DNA from 3 places in the Bradyrhizobium sp. 137 genome. Region 2 is predicted to be linked to each of the others. Evidence: predicted binding sites of a transcription regulator. Region 2 holds the regulator's gene; each other region holds the start of a gene.
The links. Region 2 encodes PhoB, which activates phosphate uptake and scavenging genes when phosphate is short. Its sites were predicted from a motif close to TGTCATNNANCTGTCAT; they were not measured.
Positions count from the first base shown of each region.

Region 1: phnC (phosphonate ABC transporter ATP-binding protein) is a predicted target of PhoB. The motif match lies at 1,894-1,910, and genes of this name have one in related genera.
Region 3: IVA78_RS31900 (YbhN family protein) is a predicted target of PhoB. The motif match lies at 2,387-2,403, and genes of this name have one in related genera.

Region 1 is NZ_JADPKU010000067.1:21,378-25,643, reverse strand. It holds gene phnD (phosphonate ABC transporter substrate-binding protein) at 1-913, opposite strand, end outside; gene phnC (phosphonate ABC transporter ATP-binding protein) at 975-1,784, opposite strand; gene IVA78_RS21160 (chloramphenicol acetyltransferase) at 1,972-2,643, shown strand; gene IVA78_RS21155 (alpha-D-ribose 1-methylphosphonate 5-triphosphate diphosphatase) at 2,640-3,836, shown strand; gene IVA78_RS21150 (DUF1045 domain-containing protein) at 3,855-4,266, shown strand, end outside.
Region 2 is NZ_JADPKU010000055.1:53,918-58,183, forward strand. It holds gene IVA78_RS16690 (aspartate aminotransferase family protein) at 1-287, opposite strand, end outside; gene IVA78_RS16695 (GcrA family cell cycle regulator) at 756-1,268, shown strand; gene phoB (phosphate regulon transcriptional regulator PhoB) at 1,529-2,236, opposite strand; gene phoU (phosphate signaling complex protein PhoU) at 2,251-2,967, opposite strand; gene pstB (phosphate ABC transporter ATP-binding protein PstB) at 2,979-3,800, opposite strand; gene pstA (phosphate ABC transporter permease PstA) at 3,797-4,266, opposite strand, start outside.
Region 3 is NZ_JADPKU010000127.1:165,855-170,120, reverse strand. It holds gene IVA78_RS31910 (MFS transporter) at 24-1,433, opposite strand; gene IVA78_RS31905 (ferritin-like domain-containing protein) at 1,643-2,149, opposite strand; gene IVA78_RS31900 (YbhN family protein) at 2,577-3,659, shown strand; gene IVA78_RS31895 (hypothetical protein) at 3,739-4,266, shown strand, end outside.

The sequences.
Region 1 (4,266 bases), on a different contig from region 2:
GCGCATCGACGAACTTGATCAGCTCGATCGTGCCATCCCAGTCCTTGGTGGTGGCGGGATGAAAGCCCTTCTTCTGGCCATCGGAGAGACGGTCGAACGCGGCCTTGTCCTTGGCCGGCGCATCGAAGAATGCCTTGGCGATGGCGGCCTTGGCATCCTCCGGCAGGTCGGAATTGTAGGCATAAGGGCCGTTGATGATCGGCGCCGACTTGTGGATGATGCGGAAATCGTCCTTCTTCATCGCCGAGCCGTCGGTGTTCTTCAGCATGCCCTTGGTCAGCATCTGCGCCAGCGTGGAATCGTCATCGCTGGTCCACTGGTTGGCGGCAACGTCGACCGTGCCCTGCGCCAGCGCCAGCATCGCATTCTCGTGGCTGCCGGTGAAGACGACCTTACCGAAATAGGTGTCGGTATCTGGGATGCCCATCTTGTCGAGTTCGAAGCGCGGCACGTTGTTGCCGGAGGTCGAGTTCGGGTCGACGAGGCCGAGATTCTTGCCCTTGAGGTCATCGACCTTCTTATAGGGGCTGCTCGCCTTGACGAAGAACACCGAGTAGTAGCCGGTCGAGCCGTCGGCGTTGATGTCGTTGGCGAAAGCGTCGGTCTTGACGCCGGTCAGGCGGGCGCGGGCGAACGAGGCCGAGCCGTAGCTCGCGATCTGGATGTTGCCGGCACGCTGGCCTTCAATGACGGCTGCATAGTCGTTGGCGATGCGCAGCGTGACCTTCACGCCCAGTTCCTTGGAGAGATAGCTCACGAACGGCGCCCAGCGCTCGGTGACGCCGGAGGCGTTCTCCGCCGGCACGACCGCGAAGGTCAGCTCGGGATATTTGGCTTTCCAGCCGTCCGCCGAGGCGGAGGTGGCAAAGGCGAGCGCGGCGACGCCGGCAAGGATTAATCTGCGAGTGATCATGATACCCTCTTCGTCGGTTGGGGTCGGTTGACGCAAAAGACTTGAACTAATCAGGCGAGGCTCAGGCGGCAGCCGCCGTTCCAAGCGCCGGAACGCCCTCGGGCGCCGGGATGGGCATGCCGCCCATGACGTCGGCGGCTTCGAGATCGTAGAGCTCGCGCGCCACGTGATCGGTCAGCGCGGCCGGCGCGCCATCGAACACCACGCGGCCCTGCGCCATGCCGATCAGGCGGTCGCAATAGCTGCGCGCCAGATCGAGCGAATGCAGATTGCAGAGCACGGTGATGCCGAAATGCTTGTTGATGCGCAGCAGCGCATCCATCACGATTTTGGTGTTGCGCGGATCGAGCGAGGCAATCGGTTCGTCGGCGAGGATGATGTCGGGCTGCTGGACCAGGGCGCGGGCAATCGCCACGCGCTGCTGCTGTCCGCCGGAGAGCTGGTCGGCGCGCTGGGCGGCGAGCGCGGCGATGTCGAACTGCTCCAGCGCGGACATCGCCAGCGCCTTGTCCTGCTCGGGCCAGAGCTGCGACAGCGAGCGCCAGGCGGGCATCGTTGCGAGGCGCCCCATCAGGACGTTGGTGAGGACATCGAGCCGGCCGACCAGGTTGAACTGCTGGAAGATCATCGCCGAGCGCGCCCGCCACTGCCGCAGCTCCTTGCCGCGCAGCGCGGTGACATCGATGCCGTCGAACAGGATGCGGCCCTCGGTCGGCGTCGCCAGGCGGTTGATGGTCCGCAGCAGGGTCGACTTGCCGGCGCCGGACCGTCCGATCACACCGACGAAGCCGCCCGGGGAAACTTGAAACGAAGCGTCGTCCACCGCGGCCTTTGCGCCGAAGCGACACGTCAGACCTTCCACGACCAGCATGCAGGGCTCCAGATTAATCGGACCCACCGCTAACGCCGGCGCTTAACACTTGTGTGACATCCGCGTTGCGGTGCGGCGATCCAACACACGTCATCCCCTGTCATCGCCACGTCATGACGTTGTCATCAAAGCATTGTCATCAATGCCGCTCCAAGAAAACGCCCCACCCTCGCGCTTCGGATGCAACATGGCCGCCAAAGCTCTTTCGATTCAGCCGACCATTGATCCCTCGGCCAAGCTGCACGAGGCCAGGCTCGGCGCCTACACCGAGGTCGGCGCGCGCACCGTACTGCATGAAGTGGCGATGGCCGATTACTCCTATGTCGTCAACGATGCCCAGATCACCTACACCATCATCGGAAAGTTCTGCTCGATCGCGGCAATGACGCGGATCAATCCCGGCAATCATCCGATGCATCGTGCGACCCAGGCGCATTTCACCTACCGTTCAAGCGCCTATTTCGAAGGCGAGAGCGACGACACCGAGTTCTTCGACTGGCGCCGCCAGCATCACATCCATGTCGGTCACGATGTCTGGATCGGCCACGGCGCGATCGTGCTGCCCGGCCGCAATATCGGCACCGGCGCGGTGATCGCGGCGGGCGCTATCGTCACCAAGGACGTGCCGGCCTACACCATCGTCGCCGGCAATCCGGCGCGCATCGTGCGGCGGCGGTTCTCGGAGCAGATCGCCGGCCGGCTCGCCAAGCTCGCCTGGTGGGACTGGGATCACGACAAATTGCGTGAAGCGCTGCCCGATTTCCGCAAGCTCGGGATTGAAGATTTCCTCGCGACATACGAAGCACGGGCGAGCTCTTCCACCGGTTCTCCTGCCAGCAAACGAAGCGCGGTCGCGTGACAGACATTTTCCTTGAAGGCGGCCGGGCCCTGATCGGCGCCGGGCTCGTCGAAACCTCACTTCTCGTGTCCGGAACGGACATTGCGTTGGTCGATGTCTCTCGCGCCCGCGCGCGGCTCGCGATCGATGCCCGCGGCCTGCTGGTGCTGCCAGGCATCGTCGATCTGCATGGCGATGCCTTCGAGCGCCAGATGATGCCGCGCGCCGGCGTCGATTTCCCGATCGACGTCGCGCTCGCCGACAGTGATCGTCAGGCGATCAGCAACGGCATCACCACGGTGTTCCACGCCACGACCTGTTCGTGGGAGCCTGGCCTGCGCAGCGCTGGCAACGCGCGCGGCCTGATGGAGGCGATCGAGCGGCAACGTCCGCAATTCGCCGCCGACACCCGCTTCCATCTGCGGCACGAGACCTACAATCTCGATGCCGAGACCGAGATCAGCCAATGGCTCGCGGAAGGCCGCGTCGACCTGTTCGCCTTCAACGACCACATGGACGGCACGGTTGCCGACATGGCCAAGCCGCGCAAGCGCAACCGCATGGTGGAGCGCACCGGCCTTTCGAGCGAGGAATTTGACCGGCTGGTCGAACGTGTGGTGGCGCGCGCCGCCGACGTTCCGGCGTCGCTCTCGCGGCTTGCGGCGGCGGCCCGCGCCGCCGGGGTGCGAATGCTCTCGCATGACGATGCGACGCCGGCGATGCGCCAGGAGTTTCGCAATCTCGGTGCGATGATCGCCGAGTTTCCGATCAACGAGGAGACGGCGCGGGCGGCAGCAAGCCACGGCGACGCCGTCGTCTATGGCGCCCCCAACGTCGTGCGCGGCGGCAGCCACACCGGCTGGACCAGGGCGTCGGACATGGTCGCCAAGGGTCTCTGCTCGGTGCTGGCCTCGGACTATTACTATCCGGCACAGCTGCTGGCCGCATTCCGGCTCGCGGCCGACCGCGTGCTGCCGCTGGAGCAGGCCTGGGATTTGGTCTCTGCCGGACCTGCGCGTGCAACCGGCCTTACCGATCGCGGCGCCATCGCGGAAGGGCGCCGCGCCGACATTCTTTTGGTCGACGACAGCGTGGAGTTGCGGCCGCGGCTAATCGCCGTGATATCAGGCGGCAAGCTGGTGCATCTCACCGATGCGACGCGGCTGCTCACAGCAGCAGCGGCGGCGCCGCGCGAGGCTGTCGTTGCGGCTTAAATTGGTTATGCTGAGGCGATGACAGGTTTTCCCCGCTGCGCGATCTATTTTGCGGCCGGCGCCCACAGCGCCCTCTCCCGCTTCGGCGCCGAGCTGCTCGGCTACGATGCCTACACCGGCGACGAAGTGCCGTTTCCGCGCGAGGCACTGGATGTCGCGCCGGACTGGCGCGATATCAGCGCCGATCCCCGCAAATACGGCTTTCACGCCACACTGAAGGCGCCGATGATGCTGGCGCCGGGCAAGAGCGAGGCCGAGCTCGCGGCGGCCTGCGCGGCATTTGCTGGTAAGGAGCGACCGATTCCGGCGATACGACCGGTCGTCGATTCCATAAGCGGCTTCATTGCCGTGATTGCGGCCGAGCCGGTCGATGCGCTCCAGCAGCTCGCCGCCGATTGCGTCAGCGAATTCGACTCGTTCCGCGCCCCTC
Region 2 (4,266 bases):
AAGAACACGAAGTCCGCGAAACTTTCGTTGCACAAACGCGTTGCAAGCCGTTCGCCATCGGGACTCTGGAACAGGTTCGACATGTGCCAGAGCTTGGTCGCCTGCTCCTGCAATGCCTTGACCAACGCAGGATGGGCGTGGCCGAGCGCGTTCACGGCGACGCCCGAGGTGAAATCGAGATAGCGATCGCCATTGGTCGCGATCAGCCAGCAGCCTTCGCCGCGCTCGAAGCCAAGGTCCGCCCTGGCGAAAACGGGAAGCAGATGCGGCGCGGCGCTGTTGGTCATGACCATCACGTGGATGTTGCATTTGGACGTTGAGACCTGCCTGGCATGCCTTGCGCAGCGCACCATTGACCGGTCCGGAAAACGAAACGTGCCGCCTTTTAAGGGCGGCACGCGTCACCATCTTATGCCTGGCAAGACGGGTGTCAATGCCGCCCGGAAAGCCTCGCGAAACGCGAAATCCGTAGTCTTGCGGTGCCGATCTTGCGGGGTTTTCACCACGGAACATGTGGAAGCGAGTCGGCGGACTCTTGCGCGGGAGTCACGCCATATTGTAGCGTTTGGACTGTCAGATACGACATCTCGTGCAGCGGTTCTGATCCCAAGAGTCCTCATGTACCGGCGTAAACGTTCGGGCGTCAGTCACGCGCCCGGCGAGCCTTAAGGGATTCTGACGGCACGGGTTTTTCAAGGCTTAAGCATTCGCTGTGAGGCCCCAGGATGGCGGCGCGCAACGAGGGAAAGGGTGCAATGACGGTTTTGACCTGGTCCGACGATCGCGTCGAGCAGCTGAAAAAGCTCTGGGAGGCCGGACTTTCGGCCAGCCAGATCGCGGCCGAGCTCGGCAATGTGACCCGCAATGCCGTGATCGGCAAAGTGCACAGGCTCGGCCTGTCGGGCCGCGCCAAGAGCCCTTCATCGGCAGCGCCGCGGCCGCGCAAGGCGCGGCCCGCGCAGCATATGATGCGGGTGACCCGGCCGATCTCGCGCGGCAACACCGCGCTGGCGCAGGCCTTCGAGGTCGAGGTGGAGGCCGAACCGGTCACCTACGACAACGTGGTGCCGATGAGTCAGCGGCTGTCGCTGCTGGAATTGAACGAGGCGACGTGCCACTGGCCGGTCGGCGATCCCTCCAGCCCGGACTTCTTCTTCTGTGGCGGCAAGGCGCTGTCAGGCCTGCCCTACTGCGCCCAGCACTCGCGCGTCGCCTATCAGCCGGCAGCGGATCGCCGGCGGGCGGCACCGAAGCCGAGCACGCGGTGATTATTTCCTGAGATCGAACCGGCAGCCGTCACGCGGTGACGGCGCAACAAACCCGACGTCGTCCCGGACAAGCGAAGCGCCGGACCGGGACCGATAGCCACCGCAAGCCGTGGTTACGGGGACTCGGAGTTACCTTTTCGCGCAACAACCACGTCCTGTGGCTATGCGTCCGGATCGGCGCTTCGCTCCGGACAACGCTGCGCGTTGCCGGGAGCTACGCTTGTCCGGGACGACGACCGAGCTTGGTGACGCAGTTGGGCCTACGTCTGCTCCGCCTTTGCAAACCGATCATCCAGCGCATAACCCGCGCCGCGGACGGTGCGGATCGGGTCCTGCTCGCGGCCGAGATTGAGCAGCTTGCGCAGGCGGCCGATATGGACGTCGACGGTGCGCTCGTCGATGTAGATGTCGCGGCCCCAGACGCTGTCGAGCAGCTGCTCGCGCGAGAACACGCGGCCGGGATGCTCCAGGAAGAACTCCAGCAGGCGATATTCGGTCGGGCCGAGATCGATCGGCCGGCCCGAGCGCGCGACGCGGCGCTTGTCGCGATCGAGCTCGATGTCGCCATAGGCGAGCACGGTGGCGAGCCGCTCGGGGCTTGCGCGCCGCAGAAGGCCCTTCACGCGCGCGAGCAGCTCCGGCACCGAGAACGGCTTGACGATGTAGTCATCGGCGCCGGTCGCAAGACCCCGCACCCGCTCGCTTTCCTCGCCGCGCGCGGTCAGCATGATGATCGGGAGCTGCTTGGTCTCGGGACGGGTGCGCAGCCGCCGACACAACTCGATGCCGGACAGTCCCGGCAGCATCCAGTCGAGCACGATCAGATCGGGGATGTGTTCCTTGAGGCGGGTGTCGGCGTCGTCGCCGCGCATTACCGTCTCCACGTCATAGCCGTCGCCTTCGAGGTTGTAACGGAGAAGCTCGGTGAGAGCTTCCTCGTCCTCAACCACCATAATGCGTGCGCCCATGTTGTCGTCGCTCCCTAGGTATTCGGTACCGTCGTGGCGAAGGTCGTCATGTCGCCCTTCGGCCGCTTGTCGGTGATCGCCTGCCCCTCGATCATGTAGAACACGGTCTCGGCGATGTTGGTGGCGTGATCACCGATGCGCTCGATGTTCTTGGCGCAAAACATCAGATGGATGCAGAACGAGATGTTGCGCGGATCCTCCATCATATAGGTGAGGAGCTCGCGGAACAGAGAGGTGCAGATGGCGTCCACTTCCTCGTCGCCCTTCCACACCGCCATCGCCGCCGGCAAATCGTGCGCGGCATAGGCATCCAGCACCGACTTGACCTGCTGCTGCACGAGGTCGGTCATGTGCTCCAGGCCGCGGAACAGTTTCAGCGGATGGAAGTCCGTCTCCAGCGCCGCAACGCGCTTGCCCATGTTCTTGGCGAGGTCGCCGATGCGCTCGAGATCGGTGGCAACGCGCATGGCGCCGACGATCTCGCGTAAATCCACCGCCATCGGCTGGCGGCGGGCGATGGTGAGCACGGCGCGCTCCTCGATGCGCTTCTGAAGCGCGTCGAGCTCGGCATCGGTGGTGACGACGCGCTGGCCGAGCGCGACGTCGCGGCGGATCAGCGCGTCGACGGAATCGACGATCATGCGCTCGGCGATGCCGCCCATCTCGGCGACGAGGCGAGTGAGCTCCTGGAGGTCGGTATCGAAGGCCTTTGCGGTATGTTCAGTACCCATGTCCCGTCTCCTCAGCCGAACCGGCCGGTGATGTAATCCTGCGTACGCCGGTCGCTCGGCGACGTGAAGATCTTGCTGGTGTCGTCGAACTCGATCAGCTCGCCGAGATACATGAAGGCGGTTTTATCAGAGACGCGCGCCGCCTGCTGCATGCTGTGGGTGACGATCGCGATCGTGTAGTTCTCGGACAATTCCTGGATCAGCTCCTCGACCTTGGCGGTCGAGATCGGGTCGAGCGCCGAGCAGGGCTCATCGAACAAGATCACTTCGGGCCGCACCGCGACCGTGCGGGCGATGCAGAGGCGCTGCTGCTGGCCGCCGGAGAGCGACAAGCCGGACGCGTTGAGCTTATCCTTGACCTCGTTCCACAGCGCGCCGCCGCGCAGCGCCTTCTCGACGCGGTCGTCCATCTCGGACTTCGAGATCTTCTCGTAGAGGCGGATGCCGAAGGCGATGTTCTCGTAGATCGTCATCGGGAACGGCGTCGGTTTCTGGAACACCATGCCGACCCGGGCGCGCAGCAGGTTGAGGTCCAGCTTGGGATCGAGGATATTGGTCTGGTCGAGCAACAGCTGGCCGGTGGCGCGCTGGCCCGAATAGAGATCGTACATCCGGTTGAAGATGCGCAGCAGGGTCGACTTGCCGCAGCCCGACGGGCCGATGAAGGCCGTGACGCGGTTGGTGCCGAGGGCCAGATTGATGTTCTTCAGCGCGTGGTGCTCACCGTAGTAGAAATTGAGGTTGCGCGCGGTGACCTTGGCAGGCGCCTCGGGTAGCGGCTGTGAGCCGGGATGAACGGTCGGCGCACTTACGGAAACAGACATTTCACTCATTTTGCAGTCCTCTCGGCGCCAAGGATGCGCGCGCCAATGTTCAGGGCAAGCACGGTCAGGGTGATGAGCAGCGCCCCACTCCAGGCGAGCTGCTTCCAATAGGCGTAGGGGCTCTGCACGAAGTTGTTGATGGTGACAGGCAGGTTGGCCATCGTCTTGTCGAGGCCGAGGCTGAAGAACTGGTTCGACAGCGCCGTGAACAGCAGCGGCGCGGTCTCGCCGGCGACGCGCGCAGTCGCCAGCAGCACGCCGGTGATCAGGCCGGAGCGCGCGGCACGATAGGCGATCCGTTTGATCACCAGCGAGCGCGGCAGGCCGAGCGCGCTGGCAGCCTCACGCAGCGGGTTCGGCACCAGCAGCAACATGTCTTCGGTGGTGCGCACCACGACCGGGATCACGATCACGGCGAGCGCCAGCGCGCCGGCGATCGCCGAGAAGCCGCGCATCGGCACCACCACCGCGCCGT
Region 3 (4,266 bases), on a different contig from region 2:
GATGTGTGCGTTCGCTCAATTGTTCATCCTCGCGCCGGCGCACCGACGCCGATGACGGCGGCGGCAATCAGCAAGACCGCCGCCGAGATGACCAGCGACAGATGCAGCCCTGTCATGAACGCACGGTCAGACGCCACCAGCGAACCGAACAGAGCAACGCCGAGCACACTGCCGGTCTGCCGCGTCGCGTTCAGGACGCCGGCCGCGATGCCGGAACGCGCCTTCTCGACGCTGCCGAGCAGCGTTGACGTCAGCGGCGGCACCAGTAGGCCGAGCCCTCCGCTGATCGCGATCGTCTGCGCGCAGATCGCCCAGTAGCTGGTCCCGGCTTCGATCCAGAGCAGGCCGAGACAGCCGATTGCCGAGATGCAGGCGCCGAGGATGATGGTCGGGCACGAGCCGATGCGCTCGGCCAGGCGCGGCGCCAGCAGATTGACCGGCAGAACCGCCGCCATCATCGGCACGAAGGCAAGCCCGGTCCACCATGCCGACAGCCCGTTGATCCTCTGGAAATACAGGCTGAGCACGAAGATCAGGCCGTAGATCGCGATGTTCACCAGCAGTCCCACGAGCGAGGTCAGCGTGAACAGCCGCTGGCCGAACAATGACAGCGGCAGCATCGGCTGCGCCGCCCGGCTCTCACGCCAGACAAAGAGCACGGCGAGAATGGCGGCGCCGACAAAGGCTGCGATCACGGCCGGATGGTCCCAGCCGAGCGCCCCGCCTTCGATGATTGCTCCGGCAAGCGCGCCCAGCGCACCGATCGCAGCCAGCTGGCCAGGCAGATCGATCTCGCGCGAGCGCGCGCGCGTGGTCTCGCTGGCATAGCGCCAGCTCAGCCACAGGCCCGCGAGCCCGATCGGCAGATTGACCAGGAAGATCGCGCGCCAGCTGACCAGCGTGATCAACGCGCCGCCGACAAAGGGGCCGGCGGTGAGTGCAAGGCTTGCTCCGGCGGCCCAGACCGCGACGGCGCGGCCGCGCTCGCGGTCGTCCGCATAGGCATGATTGAGCAGGGCAAGAGAATTCGGCACCAGGATCGCCGCCGCCAGGCCCTGAACTAGCCGTGCTGCGATCAGCACGACCGCATTGGGCGACAGCGCACAGGCGAGCGAGGCCGCGGTGAAGATGGCGAACCCCGCCATGAAGACGCGCTTGGCGCCGATCCGGTCACCCAGCGCACCGGCCGTGAGGATGAAGGCTGCAAACGCGATGGTGTAGGCGCTGACCACCCATTGCAGCTCGGCGACCCCGCCGCCGAGCGCCCTGCCCATTGCATCGAGCGCGGTGTTGACGATGGTGACGTCGAGCTGCACCACGCCATAGCCGAGGCTCATGGCGGCAAGCGTGAGGGAGGTTGCAAGATGCGAGCGGGCCCGCGGCGCAGCACTCGCCTTGTCTAAGGTTCGGTGTTTGATGGTGCTTGCTCGCATGCTGCCACCTCGCTTGCAGCCCCATGCGAAATATACCCCTCCGGCGGGCCGTCATGTTTCGACAATGGTCGAATAATGGATGTGGCTGCGCCCGGCCGCCACCCATAAAGTGCATCGCCCGTCTTGTGCGCAGTGGCGCACTGGGATGCGCCGGAAATAAGACGCCGCGCGACCATCGCGCGGCGTCGTCGTCTTGGCTCCGTCTTGCCTCAGCTCGCCGCGCGCAGATTCACCTTGCTCTCGGCGAGCGTCGTCAGCTTCTTGTCGGTCGCCTTCTCCTCCTCAAGCGTCTTGGCAAGCACCGCCGCGCAATCATTGCGGCCGAGCTGCTTGGCCCAGGCGATCAGGCTGCCGTAGCGGGCGATCTCGTAATGCTCAGCGGCTTGGGCCGCATTGATCAGCGCCGCGTCGAGCACGGCCTTGTCGGCAACTTCGCCCGCCGTCTCGTCGGCTTCCTCGATGATGCCGTCGATCGCCGGGCAGTCGATCGCCTTCACGGCGACGCCGTGCATCTTCAACACTTCCTCGAGACGCGCCACGTGCTGCTTGGTTTCTTCAAGGTGCGTCAAAAAGCCCTGTTTCAGCTGCGGGTCGGTGGCCTTGCTGGCCATTTTCGGCAGCGCCTTGGTGAGCTGCTGCTCGGCGTAATAGATATCCTGGAGCTGGTGCACGAACAGGTCGTTCATGGTTTTGATGTCTTTTGTGAACAGTCCCATCGTTCCGGTCCTCTCGGTTCGGGAACACGACGGCATGGGCCTGCACGAAAGGCCGCCTGTTCCGCCATGTCCGGTTGCTGATGGGGCCTAACGAGCACGCGGCACCGACGTTCCAAGACACCCTTCGCTTGCGCTGGAACAATGCCGACGGCGCCAGGATTTGAAACCATCCTCCTTAAACACGAATGCGCTTTCCGAACCGCACGTCGCGACTCATATGCTTAACGCGCGTCGGATGTGAACCACATATGACAAAAGTGGCTGGTCCAACGCAGAACCTATTGTTGTCAAGGGCTGCACAAGCCGCTGTTTTTGCCTTAAATGAGCTGGATCATGCCAAGCGATCGACGCCTGCCCTTTGGCCGTCATCGTACCCGCACTGGCCAATGCCTGGCCGGATCGGTCTTGCCCCCCGCCGGGAGGATGAATGCACGGACTGCTGCCCGCGCTGAAACGCGGCTTCAATAGATGGATTGGCTGGCGACGGCTCGGCATTGCCGCGAGCGTCTTCATCATTGCCTTCGCAATCACCACGCTGGTGCGGACCCTCAAGGGCATCGATACCGGAGTTATCTTGACGGCGTTGACCGAGATTCCTCGCGGGAATATCGGTCTGGCGGCGATCTGCGTCTTCTTCGCGTTCTGCACGCTGACATTCTACGACTTTTTCGCACTGCGAACGATCGGCAAGAAGCACGTGCCTTATCGCATCGCGGCGCTCTCCAGCTTCACGTCCTATTCGATCGGCCACAACATCGGCGCTACCGTCTTCACCGGCGGAGCGATCCGCTTCCGGATATATTCGGATTATGGGCTGAACGCGATCGACGTCGCCAAAATCTGCTTCCTGTCCGGCCTGACCTTCTGGCTCGGTAACATCTTCGTGCTCTCGATCGGCATGGCCATCCATCCGGGTGCGGCGTCGTCGATGGATCAGCTGCCGTCGTCGATCAACCGGTTGATCGCGCTCGGCGGCCTCGCCTCGATCGGCGCTTATCTGGTCTGGCTCTGCATGGGTGAGAAACGGCGCGAGCTCGGCCAGAAGGGCTGGAAGGTGGTGCTGCCCTCGGCGCCCCTGACGCTGGTGCAGATCCTGATCGGCGTGATCGATCTCGGCTTCTGCGCCACGGCGATGTACCTGCTGATGCCGGCCAATCCACCGATCGACTTCATGTCGCTCGCCGTTGTGTTCATCCTGGCAACGCTGCTCGGCTTTGCCAGCCATGCGCCGGGCTCGATCGGCGTATTCGATGCCGCCATGCTGGTGGCGCTTCCCGAATTCGGCCGCGAGGAGCTTCTGGCGACGCTGCTGGTGTTCCGCATCCTCTATTTCGTGATCCCGTTCGGCCTCGCCATCTCCATCATGGGCACGCGCGAGCTCTGGATGAACGTGGTCGCGCCGTGGCAGGAGCGGCGGCGGCTGGCGGAGGCCTGCACCCAGGCCAACCTGCCCAAGCAGGTGGCCGCGATGGAGCGCGAGCGTGCGCTGCGGCAGGCCGGCAAGCGGTAGGCCACTCAGACATAGGTTGCGGGCGGGGCAGCTATCCCCTCTTATTTCCGCCTCAACTTTGCCGTTGAACACGCGGGCCATGATCCCTCCCTCCTTTCGCACCTTCTCCGCAGGCGCCCTCCTGCTTGCCGGGATTCTGACCGCTTTGCCGCTCGAGCGCGCTGCCGCTCAGGACGCCGGCGCCATGCAGATCAGCTGGGAGGTGCGCAACCGCTTCCGCCTGTTCCGCGAAGAGCGCGATTTCCTGCTCCATGTCGAGAATGCGCGCAACCGCAGCATCCTGGCCGCCGAGCAGTCGCTGGAGCTCCAGAGCGAGGGCCGCGGCTGGGCCCGCAACATGGTCAACCGGCTCTGCATCGACCTCCAGGGCCGGGTCAACCAGCCCTGCACCCGCGACAACGTCAAGGAGAACTACATCACCCCGATCGATCATCCCGTCACTGTGCGCCTCCTCGGCGCAGTGCCGGTCGGCGCCACCTGCGCCTGGTCGTTCGATGACGGCGACGGGCCGCAAGCGTCGACCTTCGATTGCGCCGAGCCGGTCAATTTGCGCGTCCGTTACGGCAAGCAGACGGTCGCGACCGTCGACGTCTCCTCCGGCTCCGAT